DNA from 4 places in the Streptomyces sp. MI02-7b genome. Region 2 is predicted to be linked to each of the others. Evidence: riboswitches for the same ligand, from Rfam matches in the RefSeq annotation. Region 2 holds a riboswitch; each other region holds the start of a gene.
What was found. A riboswitch is a leader RNA that binds a small molecule or an ion and turns the genes downstream of it on or off. The one in region 2 is predicted to bind S-adenosylmethionine.
Positions count from the first base shown of each region.

Region 1: another riboswitch for S-adenosylmethionine. It lies ahead of thrC (threonine synthase); the one in region 2 lies ahead of PV364_RS00145 (glutathione S-transferase C-terminal domain-containing protein).
Region 3: another riboswitch for S-adenosylmethionine. It lies ahead of PV364_RS17810 (putative leader peptide); the one in region 2 lies ahead of PV364_RS00145 (glutathione S-transferase C-terminal domain-containing protein).
Region 4: another riboswitch for S-adenosylmethionine. It lies ahead of PV364_RS23145 (aminotransferase class V-fold PLP-dependent enzyme); the one in region 2 lies ahead of PV364_RS00145 (glutathione S-transferase C-terminal domain-containing protein).

Region 1 is NZ_JARAWX010000018.1:56,697-64,100, reverse strand. Features, by position in the region: gene PV364_RS27115 (copper homeostasis protein CutC) at 1-544, shown strand, start outside; gene groL (chaperonin GroEL) at 626-2,248, opposite strand; gene PV364_RS27105 (cold-shock protein) at 2,615-2,821, opposite strand; gene PV364_RS27100 (ubiquitin-like small modifier protein 1) at 3,248-3,526, opposite strand; gene thrC (threonine synthase) at 3,577-4,869, opposite strand; SAM riboswitch class I at 4,888-5,015, opposite strand; gene PV364_RS27090 (glucosyl-3-phosphoglycerate synthase) at 5,196-6,167, shown strand; gene PV364_RS27085 (trehalose-6-phosphate synthase) at 6,448-7,404, shown strand, end outside.
Region 2 is NZ_JARAWX010000001.1:24,906-32,309, reverse strand. Features, by position in the region: gene PV364_RS00160 (DsbA family protein) at 1-405, opposite strand, end outside; gene PV364_RS00155 (Rrf2 family transcriptional regulator) at 402-836, opposite strand; gene PV364_RS00150 (cupin domain-containing protein) at 973-1,479, shown strand; gene PV364_RS00145 (glutathione S-transferase C-terminal domain-containing protein) at 1,498-2,307, opposite strand; SAM riboswitch class IV at 2,550-2,692, opposite strand; gene PV364_RS00140 (amino acid ABC transporter permease) at 3,271-4,272, shown strand; gene PV364_RS00135 (amino acid ABC transporter ATP-binding protein) at 4,269-5,045, shown strand; gene PV364_RS00130 (ABC transporter substrate-binding protein) at 5,134-6,165, shown strand; gene PV364_RS00125 (GNAT family N-acetyltransferase) at 6,206-6,943, shown strand; gene PV364_RS41180 (putative leader peptide) at 7,012-7,146, shown strand; gene PV364_RS00120 (LLM class flavin-dependent oxidoreductase) at 7,191-7,404, shown strand, end outside.
Region 3 is NZ_JARAWX010000009.1:298,448-305,851, forward strand. Features, by position in the region: gene PV364_RS17790 (ABC transporter permease) at 1-743, shown strand, start outside; gene PV364_RS17795 (ABC transporter ATP-binding protein) at 740-2,827, shown strand; gene PV364_RS17800 (ABC transporter family substrate-binding protein) at 2,904-4,595, shown strand; gene PV364_RS17805 (hypothetical protein) at 4,651-5,457, shown strand; SAM riboswitch class IV at 5,468-5,581, shown strand; gene PV364_RS17810 (putative leader peptide) at 5,617-5,733, shown strand; gene PV364_RS17815 (ABC transporter substrate-binding protein) at 6,015-7,404, shown strand, end outside.
Region 4 is NZ_JARAWX010000014.1:55,773-63,176, forward strand. Features, by position in the region: gene PV364_RS23125 (NYN domain-containing protein) at 1-1,301, opposite strand, end outside; gene PV364_RS23130 (hypothetical protein) at 1,390-1,638, opposite strand; gene PV364_RS23135 (rhomboid family intramembrane serine protease) at 1,754-2,533, shown strand; gene PV364_RS23140 (Lrp/AsnC family transcriptional regulator) at 2,530-2,811, shown strand; gene PV364_RS23145 (aminotransferase class V-fold PLP-dependent enzyme) at 2,845-4,182, opposite strand; SAM riboswitch class IV at 4,339-4,455, opposite strand; gene trpD (anthranilate phosphoribosyltransferase) at 4,627-5,691, opposite strand; gene PV364_RS23155 (cytochrome bc complex cytochrome b subunit) at 5,840-7,404, opposite strand, start outside.

The sequences.
Region 1 (7,404 bases), on a different contig from region 2:
GGTGCGGGTGATGCTGCGCGGCCGGGCCGACTTCGCGGCGGGCGACGCCCGGGAGGTCGACGCGCTGTGCGCGGCGGCGGCCGCCCTGCGCACCGAGGGCGCCGACGAGTTCGTGCTCGGCTTCCTGGACGCGGGCGGCGGGCCCGACCTGGGGGCGGTGCGGCTGCTGGCCGACGCCGTCGGCCCGGGGGCGCGCTGGACGTTCCACCGTGCCATCGACCACTGCGCGGACCGCACCGGGCTGCGCGCGGCGCTGCGCGGACTGCCCGGGCACGACACGTACCTCACGGCGGGATCGGCCCGCGGCGTCGACGCCGGCCTGGGCGTCCTGGTCGCGGAGGCGGCCGAGGGCGTGCCCGGCGATCCGCAGCTGATGGTCGGCGGTGGCCTGCGCGCCGAGCACCTGCCCCGGCTGCTCGCCGCGGGCATCGACGCCTTCCACGTCGGCGGCGCGGTCCGCCCCGGCGGCTGGGCGGGCCCCGTCGACGCGGAGGCCGTACGGACCTGGCGCGATCTGCTCGACGCGCCGGTCGCCGTCGGCTAGCCCCGGTTCCCGGGAACGCCCGAGGGCGGCACCCCGTGCGGGGTGCCGCCCTCGATCGTGTACCGCTGAACCCTCGCGGGATCAGAAGTCCATGTCACCGCCCGGCATGCCGCCGCCGGCCGGGGCCGCGGCCTTCTCCGGCTTGTCGGCGATGACGGCCTCGGTGGTGAGGAAGAGCGCGGCGATGGAGGCCGCGTTCTGCAGCGCGGAGCGCGTCACCTTGGCCGGGTCGATGATGCCCTCGGCGATCAGGTCGACGTACTCGCCGGTCGCGGCGTTGAGGCCGTGACCCGGGGTGAGGTTGCGGACCTTCTCCACCACGACGCCGCCCTCGAGGCCGGCGTTGACCGCGATCTGCTTCAGCGGGGCCTCCAGGGCCAGCCTCACGATCGCCGCACCGGTGGCCTCGTCGCCGTCGAGCTCGAGCTTCTCGAAGACGTTGGACGCCTGGAGCAGGGCCACGCCACCACCGGCGACGATGCCCTCCTCGACGGCGGCCTTGGCGTTGCGCACCGCGTCCTCGATGCGGTGCTTGCGCTCCTTGAGCTCGACCTCGGTGGCCGCGCCGGCCTTGATGACGGCCACGCCGCCGGCCAGCTTGGCGAGGCGCTCCTGGAGCTTCTCGCGGTCGTAGTCCGAGTCGCTGTTCTCGATCTCGGCACGGATCTGGTTGACCCGGCCCTGGATCTGGTCGGCGTCGCCGGAGCCGTCCACGATGGTGGTCTCGTCCTTGGTGACGACGACCTTGCGGGCGCGGCCCAGCAGCTCCAGACCGGCGTTCTCCAGCTTGAGGCCGACCTCCTCGGACACCACGGTGCCACCGGTGAGGATGGCGATGTCCTGGAGCATGGCCTTGCGGCGGTCGCCGAAGCCCGGGGCCTTGACGGCGACGGACTTGAAGGTGCCGCGGATCTTGTTGACGACCAGGGTCGACAGGGCCTCGCCGTCCACGTCCTCGGCGATGATCAGCAGCGGCTTGCCGCCCTGCATGACCTTCTCCAGGAGCGGCAGCAGGTCCTTGACCGCGGAGATCTTGGAGTTGACGATCAGGATGTACGGGTCGTCGAAGACGGTCTCCATACGCTCCAGGTCGGTGGCGAAGTACGCCGAGATGTAGCCCTTGTCGAAGCGCATACCCTCGGTGAGCTCCAGCTCCAGACCGAAGGTCTGGGACTCCTCGACGGTGATGACGCCTTCCTTGCCGACCTTGTCCATCGCCTCGGCGATGAGCTCGCCGATCTGGGGGTCAGCGGCGGAGATGGAGGCGGTGGAGGCGATCTGCTCCTTGGTCTCCACGTCCTTCGCCTGCTCGAGCAGGGCGGCGGAAACGGCCTCGACGGCCGCCTCGATGCCACGCTTCAGGGCCATCGGGTTGGCACCCGCGGCCACGTTGCGCAGGCCCTCGCGGACCAGCGCCTGGGCGAGGACGGTCGCGGTCGTCGTGCCGTCACCGGCGACGTCGTCCGTCTTCTTCGCGACCTCCTTGACCAGCTCGGCGCCGATCTTCTCGTACGGGTCCTCGAGCTCGATCTCCTTGGCGATGGACACACCATCGTTGGTGATCGTGGGGGCGCCCCACTTCTTCTCGAGGACGACGTTGCGGCCCTTGGGGCCGAGGGTGACCTTGACGGCGTCGGCGAGCTGGTTCATCCCGCGCTCGAGACCGCGCCGTGCCTCCTCGTCGAACGCGATGATCTTGGCCATGTGAAGTGGTCCTCCCGGACTTGGGGTCCCCCCGCGGCACACGGCTGCGGGGAAGGATTACTCCAGGACCGCGCCGGCGCCCGCGACGGACGGCCTGCCTCCCGCCGGTTCCTTTCCGGCGGTCGAACGGGCCTCACCCACTCGGTCCTTTGTCACTCTCAACGTCAGAGTGCTAACGCCAATGATTAGCACTCGCCCTAGGAGAGTGCAAGCCGCTCGGCCGGTCTCCCGCGGGGCCGCCGAAGATCCCCCGGCGTCCGCCGGCGCCCGGGGAACGCGCGAAGGCCCGCCCCTGTGGAGGGGGCGGGCCTTGACAGTGATGTTCGAGCGCGTTCGTACGTGGCGCTCCGTGGCCGATGCGCGGCGTCAGCCGGCGGCAAGGCGGACCATGTCCGCCTGCGGCCCCTTCTGGCCCTGCGAGATCTCGAACTCGACCCGCTGGCCTTCCTCGAGGGTGCGGTAGCCGTCCATCTGTATCGCGCTGTAGTGCACGAAGACGTCCGCACCACCGTCGACCGCGATGAAGCCGTAGCCCTTCTCCGCGTTGAACCACTTGACGGTGCCCTGAGCCATTCCTAACTCCCCTATTGCTGGCCCTTCACAGACCCGCACCTCGCGGACCCGGGTCAGACCTCACCCCCTACAGCCAAGGGGGCGTGCGCCGGAACGCGTCGACCGCGGCTGAATGTATCTGCACGGACGCTGTCTGCAACAGGTCAATCGGACGAGAAATCCGGGCACGGAAAAAGGGAAGAACGGCTCGAACGGCCAACAATCCGGGGCAACTCGGGCGGGACATATGTCGCCAACACGACAATCACCGCTGGAATTTGGCGATAAATCGCCGACAAGGACGCCCCGTGAAGAGGGTTTGCGCAGAGCGTTGCAGGGGGTTGCGAGCCTCCGGAGCAACTGTACAGCCCTTCAACTACCCCTCACGCACACAGGGGTGCCGGGAGCAACTCCCGGCACCCCTGGCCGTTCCGCGGCGCTCGCGGCTCAACAGCCCCCGGCGACCGCCGGGATGATCGAGACGGACGCGCCGTCGGCCACCACGGTCTGCAGGCCCTCGGAGAAGCGGACGTCGTCGTCGTTGACGTAGACGTTCACGAAGCGGCGCAGCTTGCCCGTGTCGTCCAGGACGCGGGCCGAGATACCGGGGTGGTCCTTCTCCAGCGACTCGATGACCTCGGCCAGCGTGCCGCCGGCGGCGGGCACCTCGGCCCGGCCGCCGGTGTAGGGGCGAAGGATGGTGGGGATGCGGACGTTCGCGCTCATGATGCGGGGTTCACCTTCGTTCTGGGACGGTCGGCGGTCGGCGGTCGGGGTCAGCCGGCCAGGCCGGCGGCGCGGAACGCGTCGAGGCTCGGGCGGATGGTGGCCGTGGGGCGGGAGGTCGCGGCGACGGCGTCCAGGGTCTTGAGCCCGTCACCGGTGTTGAGGACGACCGTCTCGGCGGCCGGGTCCAACTGCCCGCTCTCGATCAGCTTCTTCAGGACGCCGACGGTCACACCGCCCGCCGTCTCCGCGAAGATGCCCTCGGTGCGGGCCAGCAGCTTGATGGCGTCCACGATCTGCTCGTCGGTGACGTCCTCGACCGCGCCGCCGGTGCGCCGGGCGATGTCCAGCACGTAGGGGCCGTCGGCGGGGTTGCCGATGGCGAGCGACTTGGCGATGGTGTTGGGCTTCTGCGGGCGCACGACGTCCTGCCCGGCCTTGTAGGCGGTGGAGACCGGGGAGCACCCTTCGGCCTGGGCGCCGTAGATGCGGTACGGCTTGTCCTCCACCAGGCCGAGCTTGATCAGCTCCTGCAGCCCCTTGTCGATCTTCGTCAGCTGGGAGCCGGAGGCGATCGGGATGACCAGGTTGTCCGGCAGGCGCCAGCCGAGCTGCTCGCAGATCTCGTACGCGAGCGTCTTGGAGCCCTCCCCGTAGTAGGGGCGGAGGTTGACGTTGACGAAGCCCCAGCCCTCGCCGATCGGGTCGCCGATCAGCTCGCTGCAGAAGCGGTTGACGTCGTCGTAGTTGCCCTCGATGCCGACCAGTTCGCCGCCGTAGACGGCGGCCATGACGACCTTGCCCTCCTCCAGGTCGTGCGGGATGAACACGCAGGACCGGAAGCCGGCGCGGGCCGCCGCGGCGCCGACCGCGCCCGCGAGGTTGCCGGTGGACGAGCAGGACAGCGTGGTGAGGCCGAAGGTGCGGGCGGCCTCGAGGGCGATGGCGACGACGCGGTCCTTGAAGGAGTGCGTGGGGTTGCCGGAGTCGTCCTTGATGTGCAGGCCGCCGGTGACGCCCAGTTCGCGGGCGAGGTTGTCGGCCTTGACCAGCTTGGTGAAGCCCGGGTTCAGGTTGGGCTTGGTCGCCACGTCGGCGGGGACGGGCAGCAGCGGCGCGTAGCGCCAGATGTTGTTCGGTCCGGACTCGATCCGCTTGCGGAGCGTCTCGGGGTCGCCGGCGGGGAGGTCGTAGGCCACTTCGAGCGGCCCGAAACAGACCTCGCAGGCGAAGACCGGGCTCAGCGGGAAGCGTTCGCCGCACTCGCGGCAGGACAACGCGGAAGCGGGTCCGAAGGGGGAATCCGTGGACGCGACGTCGGTGACAACAGTCTGCGCAGCCATGTCAGGCGAGGCCCTTTCTCCTCATCTTCCTCACGGCGAATCTCGCCACGAGACGGAATTGGCACCTTCCCCACCTGGACCTCGCGGTCGGCGGGAGGGTTGCCGGGGCTTCAACGGGCCGTTCCCTCTGCCCCTCTGGATGAGCGGTATGGCACCGGGCCCAGGGCCCGTGCATTTGTCGTACGGGGCGCGATCACCGCGGACATACGATGGTCATGCCTCGTGTTCAAGACTGTAACCGACGACCTCGAACCTGGTCACAGGCCGTCCGTCCTTCGAGACGGGCCGAGGACCGGGCGAAGACGGGGCAGAAACGGAGCGACGCAGTGCTGGACGAGGTAGCCGGCTGGCTGCGGCGGCGGTCCTGGACCGCCGAGTGCCGCCCGCTGTCCCAGCTCCTCGCCGCGAAGCGGGCCGCGGGCCCGCGCGGGACGGTGAGCGTGGTGCTGCCCGCGCTCGACGAGGAGGCCACGGTCGGGGCGATCGTGGCGGAGATCCGGCGCGAGCTGATGTCCGAGGCCGTGCCGCTGGTCGACGAGCTCGTCGTACTGGACTCGGGGTCCACGGACCGGACCGCGGCGGTCGCGGCGGAGGCCGGGGCGACGGTGGTCCACCGCGACGCGATCCTGCCGCGGCTGCCGGCCGTGCCCGGCAAGGGCGAGGTGCTGTGGCGCTCGCTGCTCGCGACGCGCGGCGAGATCGTCTGCTTCGTCGACGCCGACCTGCGCGAGTTCGACGCGCGCTTCGTCTCCGGGATCGTCGGGCCGCTGCTCACGGACGGGAACGTCCACCTGGTCAAGGCGATGTACGACCGGCCCCTGGAGACCGGCGGCACGGTGGACCCGGCCGGCGGCGGCCGGGTCACGGAACTGGTCGCCCGGCCGCTGCTCAACCTGCACTGGCCGCAGCTCGCGGGCTTCGTGCAGCCGCTCGGCGGCGAGTACGCGGCGCGCCGGTCGCTGCTGGAGCGGCTGCCGTTCCCCGTGGGGTACGGCGTCGAGCTGGGGATCCTCATCGACGCGCTCAACACGGTCGGGCTCGACGCGCTCGCCCAGGTCGACGTCGGGGTGCGGCACCACCGGCACCAGGACGGGCAGGCACTCGGGCGGATGGCCGCGACGATCTACCGCACCGCGCAGACGCGCCTTGCGCGCGGGCATCTGGTGCGGCCCGTCCTCACGCAGTTCGACCGCGCGGCGGGCGGCGGCTTCGAGCCGCGGGTCCACGACGTGGTGACGGAGGAGCGGCCGCCGATGATGACCGTGCCGGAGTATGTGCGGCGGCGCGAGGTGGCGTGACGCCGCGTTCGTTCCGTGCGGGTACGTGGCGGTTCTCCGCGCCCCTGGGGGTATGCGCCGCGGGCTCGGCTGAGCGCGCAGTTCTCCGCGCCCCTGGGGGTACGCGCCGCGGGCTCGGCTGGGCGCGCAGTTCCCCGCGCTCCTGAAGGGGTACGCGCCGCGGGTGCGTCGTGGCTGGGCGCGCCCCTGAGGGCGACGGGTCGGGGGGTCGGCGGGGAGGGGGACCCGGGTGGCGTAGCGCACACGTTTGCGGGTGGGGATGCGTGGCTAGGCTGGCGGCATGGTCGCATCGCATGGCGCGCGGGTTCTGGTGGCGTCCAATCGCGGGCCCGTCTCGTACAGCCTCCGGGAGGACGGGACGCTGGAGTCCCGCCGCGGAGGCGGCGGGCTCGTGTCGGGGCTGAGCGCGATCGGGCCGGACACGGACGCCGTGTGGGTGTGCGCGGCGCTCGGCGACGGTGATCGCGCGGCCGTGCTGCGGACCCCGGACAGAAGCGGGCGGCTGCCCGCGGAGGACACCGGTGAGCAGCGGGTGCGCATGCTGGACATCCCGGCGGACACGTACGCGTCCGCGTACAACGGGATCGCGAACTCCGTGCTGTGGTTCGTCCACCACCTGCTCTTCCAGACGCCGCTGGAGCCCGTCTTCGACGAGGACTTCCGTGACCAGTGGGCGGCGTACGTGGCGTACAACAGCGCCTTCGCCGACGCGCTGGCGGAGGAGGCCGGGGAGGGCGCGGCCGTCCTGGTGCAGGACTACCACCTGACGCTGGTGCCGCAGATGCTCCGCTCGCGCCGCCCCGACCTGCGGATCGGCCACTTCTCCCACACGCCGTGGGCGCCGCCGGAGTACTACCGGCTGCTGCCGGACGACGTGGCGGCCGAGGTGCTGACCGGCGTCCTGGGCGCGGACCGGGCGGCGTTCCTGACCCGGCGCTGGGCGGAGGCGTTCGCCGCGTGCTGCGCCGACGTGCTCGGCGCGACGGTGAGCCGGGACGAGGGCGCGCTGACGGTGACGTACCACGGCCGCACCACCCGGATCGGGGTGCACGGGCTGGGGGCCGACGCGGACTTCCTGCGGGAGCGGGCGCACCGCCCGGACGTGGAGGAGCGCCTGGCGGTGCTCCGGGAGGCCGTGGGCGGCCCGGACCGCAAGGTCATCGTGCGGGTGGACCGCACCGAGCTGTCGAAGAACATCGTGCGCGGCCTGCTGTCGTACGCGCAGCTGCTGCGCGAC
Region 2 (7,404 bases):
CAGCGCGGGCGTGTCGGCCGGTTCGCCCAGGACGAAGACGGTCTCCCGAAGCCGGCGCAGCACCCCGTCCGCCACGTCCCGGCCCTGGAGTTCGGCGGCCTTGGCCGCCAGCGAGGACGGCCAGGAACTCGCCGCCACGCGGCTCAGCCGGAGCGCCCGCGGCGCCCGGGTGTGGGCACTGATCCCTTCGATGTAGCCCGCGTACCAGGCGGTCTCGGCGGCGGAGTCGGGCGCCGGGTCGTCGTCGAGGTCGAACAGGAGGCAGTAGACCCGGCGCCACCGGACCCGGCCGGCCAGCGCCGCCCGCAGCTTGCGGAAGACGGGCTCCGAACCCCAGGCCCACGGACACAGCGGATCGGTGTACTCGACCACCTCCAGCGCGGGCCAGGGCGCTCCGTCCGTCACGCGGCTCCCTTCCGGGCCGGCTGTTCCCGGGCGCCCGCCGGCAGCAGCGACAGCAGGGTGACTGCACCGAGGATCGCCGCCGCGCTCGCCTCGACCTGGCGCCACACACCGGGCAGTCCCGAGGCGGCGCCGGGGTAGTCGAGCCCGGCCGGCGGTTCGCCCCGCAAGGTGATCAATTCGCCGTCGACGGCGAGCGCGATGTCCAGGAGGGTGATCTCCTCGGCAGGGCGGCCGAGCCAGTAGCCGCCCTCGCAGCCGCGCTGACTGCGCACCAGCCCGGCCTTGCGCAGCTCGCCCACGACGGACTTCAGGAACCGGAACGGGATCTGCTGCGAGGAGGCGATGGCTTCGCACGTCAGTGGGCGGGCGGGTTCACAGGCGAGCTCCAGGAGGGCCCGTGCGGCGTAGTCCGCCTTCGCGGAGATATGCATGGTCACATCATGCCCGACCCGGCCCCCGCGACCAGGGCCCGCGCTGCCCGCTCTCCACATTGCGGGAGTATTGCCGCAGGTGAAGGGCAATGGACACTTCTTGACATCCTTTTCGGGGCCGCTCTACCGTCCCGGCATGAGCGAGCCGTCGACGACCCCGGGTGAGGGCTTTCACCCCCATCTCCACGACACTCCCGGGCACGGGGCCGCGCCCCTGCGCACCCGGCTCCACCACGTCCGCGCGGACTCCCTGGACGACGGGACGGCGCAGACCGGCGGGATGCGCAGGTTCGCCGCCGTCAGCGGGCGGACCGTGGGTTCCGAGAAACTGTGGATGGGTCAGACCCATGTGGCCCCCGCGACATCGTCCTCCGACCACCACCACGGCGAGTCCGAGACCGCCATCTACGTGGTGAGCGGGCACCCCGAGTTCGTCTTCCTCGACGACTCCGGCGAGGGGCCCGGTGAGGTGCGGCTGCGCACCTCACCGGGCGACTACATCTTCGTGCCCCCGTTCGTGCCGCACCGGGAGGAGAACCCCGACCCCGCGGAGGAGGCCGTGGTCGTCATCGCCCGCAGCACTCAGGAGGCGATCGTGGTCAACCTTCCCGGGCTGTACGCCCTTCCGGCCGAAGAAGCCTGAGGCGCCGGCACGCGGCCTTCAGCGCGGGGCGCCGAAGGCCGCGTACTGCCCTGCGAGACGGCGGACGTAGGCCGTGAGGTGCTCGTACCGGGAGAGCACGCCACCCGCGAGGCCGGACAGGGCCACCCACAGATCGACGTCCGCCGCGGTCAGCCTCCCGCCCAGGACGCAGCGCCCGTCGGCCAGCCGGCGGTCCAGCATCCCGAGCGTGCTCAGCAGCCCGTCGAGGGCCTTCGCGCGGTCGGCCGGTGCCTGCGCCGCGGCGGCCCGCTCCGCGGCGCGCGTGACGCAGCCCTCCACCAGATCCTGGACGGCCTCGATCTCCTTCAGCAGGGCCGGCGGGCACAGGTCGGTCACGGGACCGCATGCCGCGTCGCCGAGACGGCCCGCGAGGTCGCGGAGGATGTCGGCGGTGTGGTTGCTGACGACCCGTCCGGTCCACCGGTCGCACAGGGCCGGTACGGTGAGCGGTCCGTCGTAGCCGTGCCAGGTGGCCTCGTACGCCCTGCGCAACGGCGCGAGCGCGGCGGCTTCGGCGGCATCGGGGGACGCCGCCGGAACGACCGTGGTGACGACGGAGTCCCGGAGCCCGAGCAGGTCGAGGGTGACGGCGACCCGCCGCGACTGCGGGCACCGCGCCGCCGTGAGGAACACCTCGTAGCGGCGCGGGGCCGGGTAGAAGCCGCCGGCGACGTCGACACCGATCCGGCTGCGGAAACGCTCCGGACGGGACGTGCGCGGCAGCGTGGTACAGGTCGAGCGGAAGCTGAGGTCACTGAGCGGCGCGGGGCCGGCGGGGCCGGAATCGCGCGGGATCGTCTCGGGCATGCACTCTCCAGGGCACGGTGGGCCCCCGGTTGCCCTCGGGCACCGGCGGGCGGAACGGCTGAAGGCCCTGTGCCCGGTCGCACATGGCCCCTGAGTCGGTACGGCGGGGGACTCCTCCGGGTCAGCCGGCCGTGCCGAACGCGCTGCAGACGCGCAGGAAGTCGATGTGCAGCCGACGGGTGAGGAGCGCGGATCGTGCCCTGGACATGTCCGCCTCCCCGGCTCGGGGCCCGCGGGACGCGGGACCGCGCTTGACCCGCCGCGCCGGCGGGACCCGGTCGTCACCCGGGGCACCCCACCGCGATGTGAGGGTTGCCTGTCAGCGGGCCGGGGCCGATGACCCACGGAGCCGGAAACGGCACCGCGGGCGCTGACAATCGTGACCGTTCCCATCAGTGTTGGCCCGGCAAACCCGGCGCGTCAAGAAGGCGATGCGCGTCTCACGGTGGCGTCCGGCATGTGGGACGACGTCGTTGACATTCTCTTCGGCCCGTGCCTAACTTACGCCGCAGAACGGTCCTGAGCGTCAGCTGCGGGCCCGGCCGCCCGGCGTCAACTCCCGTATGACGGTGGCCGACCCGGGTGACCGCCGGACCCCACGACCTCCGCTGGACACGAGGCCCCCCCGCGGGGCGGAACGGTGACGGTGACGGCGATGTACGCAACCCCGGGGACGGCAGCGTGGCGGCGCCACGGCCTGCTCCAGGCGTACACGCGGCGGCCCGTCGGTCTGCTCCGCGTCAACAGCGCGCTGTGTCACGCCTGTTCGGCGCTCTGTCGCGGGCGCTGTCAGGCCTGACGGCAACCCCCTGAACGCCGGCACCTCCCCCTGACGCGGCGGGAGCGCCCGCCTGTTCGGCCCCGTTCCGCTCGCCCCCTGTGCCCCGTGCCGCCGTGCCGTCGTCGCCCGGCCGGTCCCCCGTCGCCCGCGCGACCGGGGCGCACCCATTCGCTGGAGTCCCGATGAGTGAACCCCCCGGCACCGCTGTGTCCTCCCGCCCGGCACCCCCGGCCCAGGAGCCGGCCAAGGGGCCCGAACCCGGTCCGCCACCCCGTTCCGCACAGCGGGTCCTGCCCCTGCGCCGTCCCGGCCGGTGGATCGCCACGGCGATCGTGCTGGTGCTGGTCGCCCAGATCGGGCACGGCCTGCTGACCAACCCGTTCTTCCAGTGGGACCGCTTCGGGTACTGGTTCGTGCGCCCGGTGATCCTCGACGGACTGCTCATCACCCTCGAGGTGGCGGCGTACAGCGCGGTGCTCGGTTTCCTCGGCGGCATCGCGCTCGCGTTGGCCAGGCTCTCCGGCAGCCCTGTGCTGCGTGCCGTCAGCTGGACCTACACCTGGCTGTTCCGTTCGACACCGCTCATCGTCGTGCTGCTGTTCCTGTACAACTTCAGCGCGCTGTACCGGACGTTGAGCCTCGGAGTGCCCTTCGGGCCGGCCTTCCTCACCTTCGACGAGTCCAGGCTCGCCACCGACATGGTGGTCGCCGTCATCGGTCTGAGCCTCAACGAGGCGGCCTACGCGTCCGAGGTGGTGCGCGCGGGCATCCTCTCGGTGGACCAGGGCCAGCACGAGGCGGCCGCGGCGCTCGGCCTGCCGAAGCGCTACCAGTTCGCCAGGATCATCCTTCCCCAGGCCCTGCGGTCCGTCGTCCCGAACTACGTCAACCAGCTGATCGGCCTGATCAAGGGCACCTCGCTGGTCTTCTACGTCTCACTGCTCGACCTGTTCGGCTCGGTGCAGAGCATGGGCAGCACCTATCCCGGCGACATCGTGCCGCTGCTGCTGGTCGCCACGGTCTGGTACGTGATCCTCACCAGCGTCGTCTCCGTCGTCCAGTTCTACGTGGAGCGGTACTACTCGCGCGGCGCGCTGCGGACCGTCCCGCCCACCCCCGCACAGAAGCTGCGGGCCGCGCTGCGCGACCTGCGGGCCCGGATCCGGACGGAGGCCACGCCATGACCACCGACGTACAGCCCGCCGCGGTGGAGGTCCACGACGTGCACAAGTGGTACGGCACCCACCGGGTGCTGGACGGGGTGAGCCTGACCGTCCGGCCGGGAGAGGTCACGGTGATCATCGGGCCGTCCGGCTCCGGCAAGTCCACCCTGCTGCGGGTGATCAACCACCTGGAGAAGCCCGAGATCGGTCATGTCAGCCTGAACGGCGAGCCGATCGGCGTCCGCAGGCACGGCGAACGTCTCAAGGAACTGAGCGAGCGCGTCCTCCTCACCCAGCGCGGCCGGATCGGCTTCGTGTTCCAGAACTTCAACCTCTTCCCGCATCTGACGGTGCTGGACAACGTGGCCGCGGCGCCGGTGGCGACCGGCCGACTGCGCAAGCCGGAGGCCCGGGACCTGGCCCGCACCCTGCTCGGCCGGGTGGGACTGGCCGACAAGTCGGGTGCCTACCCTCGGCAGTTGTCGGGCGGACAGCAGCAGCGGGTGGCCATCGCCCGGGCCCTGGCCCTGCGCCCCGGCGTCATCCTCTTCGACGAGCCCACCTCCGCGCTGGACCCCGAACTGGTCGGCGAGGTGCTGTCCGTCATCAAGGACCTGGCCACCGGCGGTACCACCCTCGTCATCGTCACGCACGAGATCGGTTTCGCCCGGGAGGTCGCGGACCGGATCGTCTTCATCGACGACGGCCGGATCGTCGAGCAGGGCCCGCCCGAGCAGGTGCTGAACCACCCCCGGCACGAGCGGACCAGGGAGTTCCTGAGCAAGGTGCTCTGAACGCTCCCCGGCACCCCGGTACACCCGCACCCACGTACACGCACGTACACCCGCGTACACCCGCGTACACCCACGAACAAGGACGGCCATGCCCACCCTTCATTTCCGCGTCAGGATCATCCGCACCCTCACGGCCACCACCGCCCTCGTCCTCCTCGCCGGCGGCCTGGCCGCCTGCGGGGGTGACAGCAGCGCGTCCACCGCCACCGGAGCCGGCCCCTCGTCCTCCGGCACGGTGACCGTGGGCAGCCTGTCCAACGGCGCCGCCCAGGAGACCACCTTGAAGGTGCCGGAGGTGAAGGCCATCAGCGCGGGCCTGCCCAAGGACATCGCCGCGAAGGGGGAGTTGGTCATCGGCCTCGGCGCGCTGCCTGCCGGCTTCCCGCCGCTGGCCTACGTCGGCAGCGACCAGAAGACCCTCACCGGAGCGGAACCGGACCTCGGCCGGCTGGTGGCCGCGGTACTCGGGCTCAAGCCCGTCGTGAAGAACTCGACGTGGGAGAACCTCTTCGTCGGCATCGACAGCGGCAAGGTCGACGTGGCCTTCTCCAACGTGACGGACACCGAGGAACGCAAGCGCACGTACGAGTTCGCCTCCTACCGTCAGGACAACCTGGCCTTCGAGGTGCTGAAGGACAGCACCTGGAACTTCGCGGACGACTACCGGACCCTCGCCGGGAAGACCGTCGCGGTCGGAGCCGGCACCAACCAGGAGAAGATCCTCCTGGAGTGGCGGAAGAAGCTCCAGGGGGAGGGCAAGAAGCTGACCGTCAAGTACTTCCCTGACAACAACAGCACCTATCTGGCGCTCACCGGCAAGAAGATCGACGCCTACTTCGGTCCCAACCCCGGCATCGCGTACCACATCACGCAGGACGCGACGACCCCCAACCCCACCCGGAACGCGGGCAAGTACTCCGGCGCGGGCGCGAGTCTGCAGGGCCTGATCGCCGCGACCGCGAAGAAGGACAGCGGGCTCGCCAAGCCCGTCGCCGCCGCGATCAACCACCTGATCGACGACGGCCAGTACGCCAAGTGGCTGAGCGCCTGGAACCTGTCCAACGAGGCCGTCGCCACCTCGGAGGTCAATCCGCCCGGGCTGCCGCTCGACAACTCCTGACGTCCCGTCCGCCGCACGACCGTACGGAGATCCGGCAGCCATGTCCCTCAGCATCCCCGTGGACCGCACCCACAGTCCGGCCGCACCGCACGTCCTCGACAACCCCGCCTGGGCGGCGCTGACCGGTCCGCACGCCCGGTTCGCCGAGCGCGTCGGCCTGGCCGCCCGCTACCCCGTCGACGTCTCCCCGTTCACCGCGCTGTCCGACCCGGGCGATCCCCGGGCCTGGGACGACCTGGCCGCGCTGGCCGGGCCGGGTGCCGCCGTCGCGGTGACCGGCGCGCGGACGCCCCCGGACGGATGGGAACTCGTCGCGGGCGGCGAGGGGGTCCAGCTCGTCGACACCTCGCTGCGCGCCGAGCACGCACCGGATGCGGTACGCCTCGGCCTCGCCGACGTGCCCGAGATCCTGGACCTGATCGACCTGACCAAGCCGGGCCCCTTCCTCCCCAGGACCGTCGAACTCGGGGCCTACCTCGGCATCCGGGAGGGCGGCCGGCTGGTCGCGCTGGCCGGCGAACGGCTGCGGACGCCCGGATGGACCGAGATCAGCGCGGTGTGCACCCACCCGGACCGCCGCGGCCGAGGCCTGGCGACCCGCCTGGTGCGGGCCGTCGCCGCGGGGATCAGGGACCGCGGGGACACCCCGTTCCTGCACGCCGCGGCCGTCAACTCCGGTGCCATCCGGCTCTACGAGTCCCTCGGGTTCACCCTGCGACGCCGCACGACGTTCCTGCTGGTGCGGACCCCGGGCGTCCCGCGGGAACAGACGGGGTAGGAACGCTGTTGCGTTGGTGGGAGAGTTCTCGGCGGAGCGCAGCCCGCCGGATCGCGCGGAGAGCGGAGGTGAGGGTCGTGCCGACGGTGTCCCTCGTGCCCCGCGCGTCCTTCGCGGTCCTCGCTTCGCCCCGCCAGGTCCACCTGTACTCCCGGCCGCACATCGACCTGCAGCGCGTCGCCGGCTCTCTCTGTAGTTCCTGACCCCCGTTCCCGCCGCCGGCCCTCCGGACGAGGGTCGGTGAGACATGTGGTCGATCAGGAAGGCTCCCTCCGTGTCATCGGACTTCTCCTCGCCGTACCCCGCTTCCTCCCTCTCGCCCGACAACCCCCTGCATCTCGCCGTCGCCCTCGACGGCGCCGGCTGGCACCCGGCCGCCTGGCGTGAGCCCGAAGCCCGCCCCCGGGAACTGCTCACCGCCCGCTACTGGCAGGACGTCGTCACCGAGGCCGAGCGCGGAC
Region 3 (7,404 bases), on a different contig from region 2:
TCGCGTACACCGACACCGACTTCACGGCGCTCACCCAGCCCCCCAGCGCGACGCACTACTTCGGCACCAACCAGGGTGGCAACGATGTCTACGCGGAGGCCGTGCACGGCCTGCGGCGCTCCCTGGCGATCGCGGTCAGCGTCTCGGTGCTGACGATCGTGCTCGCCGCCGTGATCGGCGCGGGCGCGGCCTACTTCGGCGGGCGCGTCGAGAAGCTGACCCTCACGGTCATCCACTTTCTGCTCGTCGTGCCGTCGTTCCTGATCCTGGCCCTGGTCTCGCACCACCTCGCCGGCGACTGGCGCGTGCTCATCCTGGTGCTGACGGTGTTCGGCTGGATGTCGACGGCGCGGGTCATCTGGGCGGTCTCCACCTCCCTGCGGGAGCGGGACTACGTGCTGGCCGCCGAGTTCATGGGCGTGCGGCCGTGGCGGATCGTCCTGCGGCACATCATCCCCAACCTCGGTTCCCTGCTCATCGTCAACCTGACCCTCGGAGTCGTCGCCACCGTGCTCAGCGAAACCGCCCTGTCCTTCCTCGGCTTCGGGGTCCAGACGCCGGACGTGTCACTGGGCACCATGCTCGCCGACGGCGCGGGGACCATCACCAGCGCTCCTTGGCTGTTCGGCTACCCGGCCGGCCTGGTGGTGCTGCTGACGGTGTCGATGACCCTCATCGGCGACGGCCTGCGCGACGCCCTCGACCCCACGTCGGCCACCGGGGCCCCGGGAGGTCGGCGATGACGTTCACCACCCCCCGGACACATCCCGCCACGGCGTCCGGCACCACGGCACCGGTGCTGTCGGTGCGGGACCTGCACATCTCCTTCCCCTCCGAGGCCGGTCCGGTCCCGGCCGTGCGCGGAGTCAGCTTCGACGTTCTGCCCGGGCGGACCCTCGGCATCGTCGGCGAGTCGGGGTCGGGCAAGTCCGCCACCGCGATGGGCGTCATGGGCCTGCTGCCGGAGACCGCCCGGGTGTCGGGGCAGGTGCTGCTCGGCGGCCGTGACCTGGTGGGACTGAACGACCGGCAGCTGTCCGCGGTGCGCGGCAAGGACATCGGGATGGTCTTCCAGGACCCGCTGTCCGCGCTGACCCCGATCTTCTCGGTGGGCAGGCTGCTGTCCGACGCACTGCGGGTGCACCAGCGCCTGACGAGGCAGGCCGCGTGGAACCGGGCGGTCGAACTGCTGGACCTGGTCGGCATCCCCGAACCGCACCGCAGGGCACGGTCGTTCCCGCACGAGTTCTCCGGCGGCATGCGCCAGCGCGTCGTGATCGCGCTGGCCATGGCGAACTCGCCCTCGGTCATCATCGCCGACGAACCCACCACCGCCCTCGACGTGACCGTGCAGGCGCAGATTCTCGGCGTGCTGCGCACCGCGCAGGCCGAGACGGGTGCGGCTGTCGTGCTCATCACCCACGACCTGGGGGTGGTGGCCGGTTACGCCGACGAGGTCGCGGTGATGTACGCCGGCCGGATCGTGGAACAGGCCGCGGCCGAGGAGCTGTACGGCCGCCCCACCATGCCCTACACGATCGGGCTGCTGGGCGCCGTGCCCCGGCCCGACGTCCGGGCGGACCGGCCCCTCGTGCCGATCGTCGGCGAGCCCCCGTCGCTGGTGCGGCTGCCGGCCGGTTGCCCGTTCGCGGACCGCTGCCCCGCCGCGGTCGACCGTTGCCGCGCGGAGGAGCCCGCACTGGCCCCGGTCGCCGGGCACGGGCAGGTGGCCTGCCTGCGCGCCGGCGAGCTGGCCGACGGCCGCCTGGCGAGGGAGTCGCTCTTCCCGGCCGCCGCGGACGGCGGGGAGAGGACCGCCGGCTCCCACGGTGAGGTGGTGCTCCGCGTCTCCGGCCTGGCCAAGACGTTTCCCGTCACCACAGGCGCGTTCCTCAGGCGCCGCGTCGGCACGCTGCACGCTGTCGTCGATGTCGGCTTCGAACTGCGGGCGGGCCGGACCCTGGGCCTGGTGGGCGAGTCCGGCAGCGGCAAGACCACCACCCTGCTGGAGATCCTGCGCCTCAAGGGGCCCGATCGCGGGCTGATCGAGGTCGATGGCACGAACGTGGCCGAGCCGGGCTCCGCCGAGCGGGCGCGGGAGCTGCGCCGCGCGGTGCAGATCGTCATGCAGGACCCCTTGGGCTCCCTCGACCCCCGGCTCCCGGTCTTCGACCTGCTGGCCGAGCCTTTGCAGGCGGTGGGCGCGGGCCGTGCGGAGATCCGCGCACGCGTGGCCGAACTCCTCGACCTGGTCGGGCTGGAGGCGTCGGTGTCCGACCGCTTCCCGGCCGCTCTGTCCGGTGGGCAGCGCCAGCGGGTCGGCATCGCCCGCGCGCTGGCGACCGAGCCGCGCATCGTGGTGCTCGACGAGCCGGTGTCCGCGCTGGACGTCTCCGTGCAGGCCGGGATCGTCAACCTGCTCGCGAAACTCCAGCGCGGACTGGGCCTGGCCTACCTGATCGTCGCGCACGACCTCGCGGTGATGCGGCACGTGGCCGACCGCATCGCGGTCATGTACCTCGGCCACATCGTCGAGACAGCCGCCACCGAGGACCTCTTCGCCGACCCCAGGCACCCGTACACCGAGGCCCTGCTCTCCGCGATCCCGGTTCCCGACCCACGGGTCGAGCGCTCACGGGAGCACATCGTGCTGCAGGGCGAGCAGCCGAACGCGTCTGACCTGCCGCCGGGCTGCGTCTTCGTCGGCCGCTGTCCGCTGTACCGGTCGCTCGACGAGGCGATGCGGGAACGCTGCCGCACCGAACGGCCCGCCCTGGCCGCGGCGGCACCCGGTTCCGGCCACCGGCACGCCTGCCACGCCCGCTGAATCAAGGCCCCCCACCCCGCCGGCACCGCGCCCCGCGGTGCCGCACGCCTCCACACAGGAACGGAACCACTCCCCCATGCGATCGCACATCACCCCCACAGCCGCGCTCGTCGCGGCCCTCGCGCTGGCCGCCACCGCCTGCAGTTCCTCCGGGTCCGGCACGCCCGGCGCCGGGAAGCCCACCGGCAAGGCCGCGGCACCCACCGTGGCCTCGGCGAAGGTCGACTACAACCCCCAGCCGTACGACAACATCAAGGACGGCGGGACCTACACCACCCCCGGCACCTTCGACGACCAGGGCAATCCGTTCAACGCCAACGCGACCCTCACCGCCTCCCGCATCTGGTTCTGGTACAACCCCGACGTCATCACCTACTCCCCCACCGGCGACGTGCAGTACAACCCGGACTACCTCAGCGACGTCAAGGTCACCACCACCGGCGGCAACCAGCGGGTGGTGCTCACCATCAACCCCAAGGCCACCTACAACGACGGCACCCCCATCGACTGGAACGCCGTCAAGGCGACCTGGCAGGCCAACAACGGCACGAACAAGGACTACAACGCGAGCAACACCGAGGGCTACCGCAACATCACCTCGGTCACCCGCGGCACCGACGACAAGCAGGCGATCATCGAGTTCAAGGGTGTGGACCCCTGGTGGTCCAGCCTGTTCACGACCTTCCTGCACCCCAAGGCCGCCACGGTCGGCGCCTTCAACGACGCCTACGTCAAGAAAGCGCACCCCGAATGGGGCGCCGGCCCCTATACGGTGGGCACGCTCGACACCAAGAGCGGCAACCTCACCTTCGTCCGCAACCCCAAGTGGTGGGGCAGGAAGGGCAAGCTCGACAAGCGGATCTACGTCAACCTGGACTCGGACGCCGCGCTCAACGCCTTCAAGAACGGGCAGGTCGACTACGCAGCCACCGGCAGCGCCGAGGGCCTCAAGCAGATCAGCGGTGTCAAGGGAACCGAGATCCGCCGTGGCGGCAGCCCCTTCGAGTACTCGCTCTACGTCAACACCAAGTCGCCGGTCCTGGGCGACGTCCACGTCCGCGAGGCCCTGCTGAAGAGCATCGACCGGGCACAGATCGCCACGATCCAGTTCCAGGGCCTCGACTACTCCGAACCGCTTCCCGGCTCGGCCCTGCTCTTCAGCTTCCAGAAGGGCTACAGCGACAACGTCTCCCCGCTGATCGACTACGCCCCCGACGACGCGAAGAAGGCCCTGGACGCCGCCGGCTGGAAGCCGGGCGGCGACGGCATACGCGAGAAGAACGGCACCAAGCTCACCGTGGGCTACACCCTCCTCGGCGACGACCCTCTGGACAAGGCCACCGCCAACGCGTTCGCCGCGATGCTCAAGCCGGTCGGCATCCGGCTGGAGATCAAGAAGGCCGACGAAGCGGACTTCGCGAAGATCCTCGGCGACCGGGACTTCGACCTCTTCCTGTCGGGCAACCGCTCCACGGACCCCTTCGGCGCACGCTACCTCTACCAGTTCTACGGCACCGACAGCGACTCCAACCTGACCGGCGCCGGAACCCCGGGACTGGACAAGGCGATCCACGCCGCGGCCTCGATCCCCGACCCGGACCGGCAGACCGCCCAGGCCAACGCCATCGAACGCAAGGAACTCGCGCAGTACGCCTTCCTGCCCCTGTTCAGCGGACCGTCCATCTACGCCGTGAAGAAGGGCCTCGCCAACGTCGGCGCCACCATCTTCGGCACTCCCCTGCCGGAGACCGTGGGCTGGCAGAAGTAGCCGTCCCACGGGCCCACCCGGGCCGGCCGGGACGCGCGTCGCGCTCCCGGCCGGCTTGCCGTGCTCTCGGAAGGAACGCCCATGTCCGGCCGGGGACTCCGGCGAGGGCCGCGACTTCGCCGCCCGCAACGCCGACGACGTCTTCTCCGCGCACGGCGACGACTTCGACGACGCACCGGCCTTCGCCGAGGCATCCGGCGTCGGCTGCGGGCGGCCTGACGACCCGACGACGACCTGCGCATGCTGCCCGGCACGGAGATCATCTTCGGCGCCACCGAGGACGAGGCGCAGGAAGAAGAAGCGCTGGATCCGCCGGCGGCAGGTGACTCCCGCCACGGCGCTGGGCATCGCGGGGCTGGTGTGGGGCATCGACCTGTCGGACCGCGACGCCGACGGCCCGCTGCCCGAGGAGGATCCCGTGGCGGCCGGGAACGACGTTTCCTTCGGCACCCGTCGCGTCGCCGACCCGCGCGCGGTCGTCGTCGAGTGGCGTGCCGGGGCGGAGGCGCACGGGTGGTCGCCGCAGGAGACCGTCATCGCGCTCGGCCCCCAGCGCGGCCATGTCGGCACCCCGTCCGCACTCGCCGACCGGTTCGCCTCCTTCGTGCGGCAGGGCGCGGTGGACGGCTTCAACGTCACGCCCTGCCTGATCCCGGACGGCCTCGACGACGTCGTCGACCTGCTCGTCCCGGAACTGCAGGAACGCGGCGTCTACCGGACCGAGTACACCGGCACGACGCTCCGCTCCCACTTGGGGCTGCGGCCGCCACTGACCCGTCGCCCGGTGCCCGGCGGCGTCGCGACGGAGGCTGAACGGACCGCCGGCTTCGCGCCATTGACGGACGGCGAGACCGCTCCGTAAGCTCCGAAACGGCATTGAGCGTCAGCGTCAAGCCCTGGCTGGCTGACCGGCAACCCTCCGACGCGGCGGGGTGCTCCAGGTGAAAGCCCGGCGGAGTCATCGGCGACTTCCGCAAGCGCGCGACTCCGTGGACGGGGTCCGAGAGGGGGAGGACAGGGCATGCGGCACAACGGCCACCTGAGCGCCTCCCTCGCGGCCGCGATGCTCTTCTCCGGCTTCTCGCGGCGACGCCACATCGATCTGCAGCGCTTCGCCAGCTGTCTGTGTCACAGCTGACCGGGATCCGCCCGGCCGGCTGAGCACGCGCGCCGGCCGCCACCCGCACCCCACGCCCTCCGCAGGGTGTGTTCGCCGCGCCCCTCGCCGGGCCCGCCTTCTCCTTCCCCTTTCCCAGCCTCTGAACAGCGTCACCTCGTCGCGGCAGCGTGCCCGACGGGGCGTCATGTCCGTGCGCTCTCGCTCGCTGCCGGTGCGCGGTGACACGAGTAGGAGAACTTTCGGTGACAACTCATCACGATGCACGCGCCGGCCGGGCCGCCGCTGCTCTGGCCGCCCTCATGACCACCGGCTTCCTGCTGACCGCCTGCGGTTCGGACACCGGTGATTCCGGCGGCGGTGGCGGACGGCACAGGTCCGGTGGCACCCTGACGTTCGCGGTCGGTTCCGACGCCGGCTGCGTGGATCCGCAGCAGGTCGCCAGCAACGACACCATCTACTCCCTGCGCCAGGTCGTCGACTCCCTGACCGACCAGGACCCGAAGACCGGCAGGATAGTGCCGTGGCTGGCCAAGAGCTGGGACGTCAGCCCGGACGCCACGACGTTCACCTTCCACCTGAGACCGGGCGTCACCTTCAGCGACGGTTCACCGCTGACCGCTCAGGTGGTCAAGGACAACTTCGACGCCGTACCGAAGCTCGGCGCCCTGGCCACCCTCGCCCAGGGGTACCTCAGCGGTGTGCAGAGCACGACCGCCGTCGACCCGACCACGGTGCGGGTGAAGTTCACGGCGCCCAACGCCCAGTTCCTCCAGGCGACGGCAACGCACTCGCTGGGGATCGAGTCGTCGGCGAGCGTGCGGAAGTCGCCGCAGGACAGGTGCAGCCAGGGAGTGGTCGGATCCGGGCCCTTCGTGCTGAAGCAGTACGTCCAGAACCAGTCGATCACCCTGGCCAAGCGGACCGGATACCAGTGGGGTTCCTCGCTGTGGACCAAGAAGGGCGAGGCGTACCTGGACCAGCTGGTGTTCAAGGTGGTTCCCGAGGCGGGCGTACGGGCCGGCAGCCTCCGGTCCGGCCAGGTGGACGCGATCGGCAGCGTCGGCAGGGCCGACGAGGCGACGCTCAAGGGCGGGCCGGTGAGCCTTCAGCGGCGGGCGAACCCCGGCGTCGTGTTCGGCCTGGGGTTCAACAACTCCCGGCCGATCCTCGAGGACGCCACGGTGCGGCAGGCGATCGGGTACGCCGTCGACCGGCAACAGGTCGCCGCCACGGTCTTCCCGACCGGCACCCGGCCGGCCACCAGCGTCCTGGCGCACACCACCCCTGACTACGCGGACCTGACCGCCGACCTGGCGCACGACGTCGCGAAGGCGGGGGCCCTGCTGGACTCGGCCGGCTGGAAGCCGGGCCAGGACGGCATCCGCACCAGGAACGGGACCAGGCTGAGCCTGACCGTCAAGTGGTTCGCGAACGCGGCCACGAACCAGCCGGCACTTGAACTGATCCAGCAGCAGCTGAAGGCCGCCGGCATCGAGCTGGTACTCAAGGAGCTGCAGATCTCCCAGATCGCCCAGGTGCAGCAGTCCGGTGACTTCGACGCGCTGTGGGGAAACCTCACGCGGGCCGATCCGGACATCCTGCGGACCTCGTACTCCACGAAGCTGGCCAACACCTACCGCGTGCCGTCGAGCCCGCTGGACGCGGTGCTCGACCAGCAGGCGGCGGCCA
Region 4 (7,404 bases), on a different contig from region 2:
ATCGGACGACCGGGAGGTTCCGCCCGAACCAGACGCCGGATCAACTCGTCAGCCGTCTCACCGGCCTTGCTGAACAGCACCCGCACCCCGCGCGGCGGGGCGAGCAGCACCGGCGCGTCCAGGTCCGCGCCGTCGAAGACACAGGTGACCTCGGCGCCGCTCTGCGCGGCCAGCACCGCGAGACCCCCCAGCAGCCGCAGCCGCTGCTTCTCCAACGGCAGGGCGGGATAACCGGTCTTCGTGACGTTGTAGCCGTCGATGACCAGATGGGCCTGCGGCAGCGCGAGCAACTGGTCCAGCAGCGCCGGGTCGTCCTCCGACAGCGCGCGGCGCGCGATGTCCTTCGGGCTGATCGCCCCCGGCGCCACCGCGTCCACGGTGTCGGCCGGGCGCACGCCCAGGGTGTCGCGCGGCGGCAGCGCCAGCTCCCGGCGCAGCCCGGACGCCGCGTCCAGCACGGTGTCGAGCAGCAGCCGCAACCGCATGTCCTCCACGGTGCGGCCCTCGCGTGCCGCCCGGCGGCCCGCCTCGACCGCCGACTCCGCCTCGGCCAGCCGGGCGCGCAGCCGGCGTGCCTCGCCGTCCGCGGCCGCCTTGTCCGCCGCGGCGGCAGAACGCACCTCGTCCAGTTCGGCCTCGACCTTGCGCAGGGCCGCCTCCGCGCGCTTCACATCGCTGGCGGCGCTGCGCAGTTTGCGCTGCAGCGACTCGGCCTCCTTGCGGGCCGCGTCCAGGTCGGCGCGGGCGCGGACGGCCTCGGTGCGGGACTGCGCCCGCGCCTCGTCGAGTTCGGTCCTCAGCTGCCGCAGTTCGCGCAGCGCCTCCTCGCCGGCCCGCTCAGCGCTGGCGCGCTGCGCCTCCTCCCCGGCGGCGGCGACCAGCTTCGCCCAGCCCGCGGGCCGCAGCAGATAGGCGGCGGCGGCCACATCGAGCGGATCCACGGCCGGCGGCGGGGTGCCGGCGTCCAGCGCATCGCACAGATCGGGTTCCGCCTCCCGCAGCCGTCCGGCGACGCGCTGCCGGAAGGCGGGATCGCTCTCCAGGGCGGTAGCCAGTGCGGTGGCCGCGAACTTGGCACGGCGACTCGGGGTGAACCGGGCGTACGGGCGCAGCACCGCGGGCAGCTCGCCCAGGGTCAGCCCGCCGAAGGCGTCGGCCGCGAGCGAGACCACGCGGTGGCGCACGCCCTCGGGCAGCGGACGGTCGAGGGCCTCGGGCGGGGCCGAGCCGTCCGGGGCAGCCGGAGCCGCGGGCCCGGCCGCCTCGTCGCCGTGGCCCGGATTACCGCCGGTCCGGTCCACCAGTCACTCCTGTCCAGTTCTTCGGCGCCTCCCCGGCCTCCCCGGCCTCTCAGGCCACGCCGCGCCCCTCCATTGTCCCTGGCGGCGGTCAGGCCTGCGCAGCCGCCGCGTCGGGACGGTCCACCAGCTCGACCCGGTCCACGGCGTTGCACCAGCGGCAGCGCACCGACTCGACGGTCTCGCTGAGCACCTCGCGCTCCTCGACGCTGGGCTCCCCCGCGAGGTCCAGGTGGACGTACTCGACGACCCTGCTGGACCGGGTGACGTCGAACCGGGTCAGGTTTCCGCAGAGGGTGCAGCGCCACCGGGTCGTGGACGTCGGCAGTGGAACCGTCATCGGATCTGCTCCTAGGTCGCGCGTTTGCGTTCCGGTCACCCTACGGCCTCGGCGGGATCCGGCGCTGCGGCGAGGCGTCCTGTGCCCGTTACACCCGTTCCGTCATGATCGATCCATGGTCATCCCGGTGTACGACAAGAACCCTGTCCGCCGCAGACCCGTGGTGACGTACGCCCTGATCGGGCTGTGCGTGGCGGTCTTCCTGATCGGCCCGGCCTCCGGGCTCAACCCCGTGTACGGCACCGGCCACGAGCTGGCGTGCGCCCAGGCCTCGTACTTCGCCCGGTGGGGTGTCATTCCCGCGGAACTCTGGCACGGGCGTGTCACCGCCGCGTCGGTCGTGATGCCGACCGGCTGCCCCCCGCCGGACGGCCTCGGACGGTCGCCCTTCGTGTCGGTGCTCACGGCGCTGTTCGTGCACGGGAGTTGGGTGCACCTGCTGGGCAACATGCTGTTCTTCTACGTCTTCGGCGACAACGTCGAGAACCGCATGGGCCGGTTGCGGTACCTCGTCTTCTACGTGGCGTGCGGCTACCTGGCCACCTACGGCTACGCCCTGGCGCACACCACGTCAACCCAGGCACTGGTCGGCGCGTCCGGCGCCATCTCCGGCGTGCTCGGCGCGTACCTCTACCTCTATCCCCGGGCGCGCGTGACCAGTCTCTTCCCCTTCCTCTTCTTCCTGCCGCTGCGCTTCCCCGCGTGGATGGTGCTGGTCTTCTGGTTCGTCCTGCAGTCCCTCGCCGGACAGGCCCCCCAGTCAGGCCCGGGCGTGGCGTACCTGGCGCACATCACCGGCTTCCTCTTCGGTTTCCTGTGCGCCTGGGGGTGCTACCGGGCAAGGCCTAAGCTTGAGGCCGCAGCCAGGGCGACCCAAGGAGACCTACAGCCGTGATCACCGCGATCGTGCTCATCAAGACCAGCGTCGACCGGATCCCCGAGATCGCGCAGTCCATCGCGGCGCTCGACAGCGTCAGCGAGGTCTACTCCGTCACCGGCACGTACGACCTGGTCGCCATGGTCCGTGTCGCCCAGCACGACCAGCTCGCGGACGTCATCCCCGGGCGCATCAGCAAGATCCCCGGCGTCGAGGCCACCGACACGCACGTGGCCTTCCGGACGTACTCCCAGCACGACCTCGAAGCCGCCTTCGCCATCGGCCTCGACTCCTAGTAGACCTCGGCTCCGGGCGCGCCCGGCGCGGCGTTACGCGGGAACGCAGCGGCCGTTCTCGGTGCGGTAGCGCCACTGGGCGCCGTCGGTGACGAGGGTGGCGACGGCGGTGAGGAAGCGCTCGACGTGCTCGTCGGGGGTACCCGCGCCGAAGGAGACGCGAACGGCGTTGAGGGTGGTGTCGCCCCCGCAGTCGCCCGGTTCCGTGTGGTCGCCGAGCAGGGTGCGGACCAGCGGATGGGCGCAGAACAGCCCGTCGCGGACGCCGATGCCGTACTCGGCCGACAGCGCCGCGGCGAAGTGGGAGCTGTTCCAGCCGTCGACCACGAAGGACAGGACGCCCACCCGCGGGGCGTCCTCGCCGAACAGGGAGAGCACCCGCACCTGCGGGATCCCCGCGAGACCGTCGCGCACCCGGGCGACGAGTGCCTGCTCGCGCTCGACGAGGGACTCGAAGCCGGCCTCGCGCAGGGCCCGGCAGGCGGAGGCGATGGCGTGGACGCCGATGACGTTGGGCGAACCGGCCTCGTGGCGGGCCTCCGTGGTGTGCCAGTCCACGTCGACGCCGCCGTCCTCGCGGCGGGCGACCCGCCGGGTGGCGCCGCCGCCCGCGAGATACGGCTCGCCCTCGCGGAGCCAGTCGGCCCGGCCGGCCAGGACGCCGGAGCCGAAGGGCGCGTAGAGCTTGTGCCCGGAGAACGCGACCCAGTCCACGTCGAGCGCGGCCACGTCGACGGGGTGGTGCGGCGCGAGCTGCGCGGCGTCCAGGACGATGCGCGCACCGTGCGCGTGGGCCGCGGCCGCCAGCTCGCGCACCGGCCAGAGCTCACCGGTCACATTGGACGCACCCGTCACGCAGACCAGCGCCGGACCCTCCGACTGACACGCGGCGAGCGCCCGCTCCAGCACGGACACCGCCTCCGCGGGGGTCCGGGGCGCGCTCAGGTAGGTGACGTCGCCCTGCCGCCAGGGCAGCAGTGAGGCGTGGTGCTCGGTCTCGAAGACGAAGACGCGGGTGCCGTCGGGCACCACGGACGCCAGCAGATTGAGCGAGTCCGTGGTCGACCGGGTGAACACGACCTGGTCGTCGGCACGGCAGCCCAGGAAGGCGGCCACCTCCGCACGGCTGCTCTCGAACAGGTCCGTCGACAGCTGCGAGAGGTAGCCCGCGCCCCGGTGCACGCTGCCGTAGTAGGGCGCGTAGGCGGCCACGTCGTCCCACACCCGCTGCAGCGCGGGCGCGCTCGCGGCGTAGTCGAGGGCGGCGTAGGCGACCTCGCCACCGGTGACGAGCGGGACGAGGACGTCGCGGCCGAGGACCGGCAGCGGGGCGGTGGTGGTGCGGACGGTCGCAGCAAGGTGCACGGACATGGCGAAGTCTCCTGTGGGCAGGGGGGAGCGACAGGGCGTCAGGGATGACGGGAAAGCCCTCGCGGCGCCGGACGGCACACGGCGGCGCGCCCGGGGAGGGTGGAAAAGGGGCCTTCGGGCCCTAGCGCATTCGCTTGCTCATGGAAGAACTCCTCATGACCGCGCTTGCCGCAGACCTCGCTGCCTGCGGCCTGGTCATCACCCGGGGCACCCCGCCACGGAAGGAGGGTTGCCGGACAGCGGGCCGGGGCCGTGTCGCTGTCACTCGTGACCTGCGCAGCATCCTGCCACAGACGCCCGGTGCCGCAAGCCGCGGTCCGCATCCCGGACATCGCACGGCGGCTCCCGGGACCGCGCGGGCCGTACCGGGAGCGCGCGAGGGCCGGAAGACGCGCGAGGGCCGGGGCGCCCGGCCCCGGCCCTCGCCTGCGAACGTCCGCGCGGCTACGCGTTCGTGGCCGCCGCCCACCGCTCCAGGGTCTTCGCGGCCGCGCCCGAGTCGATGGACTCCGCCGCCCGTGCCATTCCCGCGGCGATCCGCTCGGTCAGACTGCCCTCCGCGGCTTCCAGCGCCACCAGCGCGGCAGCGGAGTTGAGCAGGACGGCGTCCCGCACCGGCCCGGTCTCACCGGCCAGCAGCCGGCGGGCCACATCCGCGTTGTAGGCCGCGTCGGCACCCCGCAGCGCCTCGATCCGCACCAGCTCGATGCCGACGTCGCGCGGGTCGAAGGGGACCTGTTCCACGGTCCCTTCGCGCACGATCCAGACCTGCGAGGTGGAGGTGACCGTCAGCTCGTCCAGGCCGTCGTCACCGCGGAACACCAGCGCGGAGGAGCCGCGCCGTGCCAGCACCCCCGCGATCAGACCGGCCATCCGGGTGTCGAAGCAGCCGACCGCCGACGCCCCGACCCGGGCCGGATTGGTCAGCGGGCCGAGGATGTTGAAGGAGGTCGGCACCCCCAGGTCGCGCCGCGCCGAGGCCACGTAGCGCATCGCGGGGTGGAACTTGGCCGCGAAGCAGAAGGTGATGCCGATCTCCTCGGCCACCCGGGCGACGCGGTCGGGCGACAGGTCCAGGTTGATGCCCAGCTTCTCCAGCACGTCGGAGGCCCCGCTGGCACTGCTGGCCGCGCGGTTGCCGTGCTTGACGACCTTGGTCCCGGTCCCCGCGATGACGATGGCGGACATCGTCGAGATGTTGACGGTCCTGGCCCGGTCGCCGCCGGTGCCCACGATGTCGACGGCCGGCCCGGGGATGTCGAGGGGCTGCGCGTGCGCGTACATCGACTCGACGAGGCCGGTGACCTCGTCGACGGTCTCGCCCTTGGCCCGCAGCGCCACCATGAAGCCGGCGATCTGGGCGTCGGAGGCCCCGCCGCTCATGATGCGGTCCATCGCCCAGGCCGTCTCCGCGGTGCTCAGGTCCTGCCCCGCCAGCAGGGCTCCCAGGATCCCGGGCCAGGAGCGGCCCGCCGCGGTGTCGCCTCCAGCGGGGTTCACAACGCTCATGGTCCACACTCCGGGTGGTCTGACGTGCAGGGGATGGGCAACGGACGTCCTCGCCCCCACCCTATCGGCGCGGGGGAACGGGAAAGGGCCCCGTCCATCGGATGAACTCCGACGAACAGGGCCCTTCCCGGTGGCACAGCGTCCGGGATCAGTGGTGGCCGTGGCCGCTCGTGATCTCCTCGTACTCCTCGGCCGACGGCTTGGGGATCTGGGTGCCCTCGCCGTAGTAGCCGCGCGACAGCCTCGCGCGCAGTCGCGTGGTGAGGCCGACCTTCTTCTCCACGCCGTTCTCGTCCGTCGCCGGGCCGATGGCCAGCGGCTCCGGCTGCTCGTGCGAGGTGAGCGTGAACAGCTTGGCCTGGTCCAGCGGCTCGTGGATCTCGATGAACTCGCCGTGCGGCAGCCGCTTGATGATGCCGGTCTCGCGACCGTGCAGCACCTTGTCGCGGTCGCGCCGCTGCAGGCCCAGGCAGATCCGCTTCGTGATGAAGAAGACCAGCACCGGCAGCACGAAGAAGGAGATCCGGACCACCCAGGTGATCGCGTTGATCGACAGGTGGAAGCGGGTGGCGAAGAGGTCGTTGCCACCACCGACCAGCAGGATCAGGTAGAGGCTGATCCAGGCCGCGCCGATGCCGGTGCGGACCGGGCGGTTGCGGGGGCGGTCGAGCAGGTGGTGCTCGCGCTTGTCACCGGTGACCCACGACTCCAGGAACGGGTAGACGCCCATGAAGCCCAGGACCAGCGGGAAGATCACCAGCGGGATGAACACGCCCAGCACGAGCGTGTGGCCCCACAGGCTGATCTCCCAGCCCGGCATGATGCGGATCAGGCCCTCGGAGAAGCCCATGTACCAGTCGGGCTGCGCGTCGGTCGACACCTGGTCCGGCCGGTAGGGGCCGTACGCCCAGACCGGGTTGACCGACACCAGCGCGGACATGGCCGCGATGACGCCGAAGACCAGGAAGAAGAAGCCGCCCGCCTTCGCGGTGTAGACCGGCAGCAGCGGCATGCCGACCACGTTCTTCTCGGTCTTGCCGGGACCCGGGAACTGCGTGTGCTTGTGGTAGAAGACCAGGATCAGGTGGGCCACCAGCAGGCCCGCCATGATGCCCGGGATCAGCAGCACGTGGATCGTGTAGAACCGCGGCACGATGTCGTGCCCCGGGAACTCCCCGCCGAAGAGGAAGAACGACAGGTACGTGCCGACGATCGGCACGGACAGGACCGCGCCCTCCATGAACCGGATACCGGTACCCGACAGCAGGTCGTCCGGCAGCGAGTAGCCCATGAAGCCGTCGAACATGCCGAGGAACAGCAGCAGGAAGCCGAAGAGCCAGTTGACCTCGCGCGGCTTGCGGAAGGCGCCGGTGAAGAAGACGCGCATCATGTGCACGAGCATCGCGGCCACGAAGACAATGGCCGCCCAGTGGTGGATCTGCCGGACCAGCAGACCGCCGCGCACGTCGAAGCTGATGTGCAGGGTCGACGCGTACGCCTCGGACATCCTGATGCCCTGCAGCGGGGTGTACGAGCCGTCGTAGACGACCTCGTTCATCGCCGGGTGGAAGAACAGCGTCAGGTAGACACCGGTCAGGATGACGATGATGAAGCTGTAGAGGGAGATCTCGCCCAGCATGAAGGACCAGTGGTCCGGGAAGATCTTCCGCATGTTGGCCTTGGCCAGGCTGAAGATGCCCAGCCGGCCGTCCG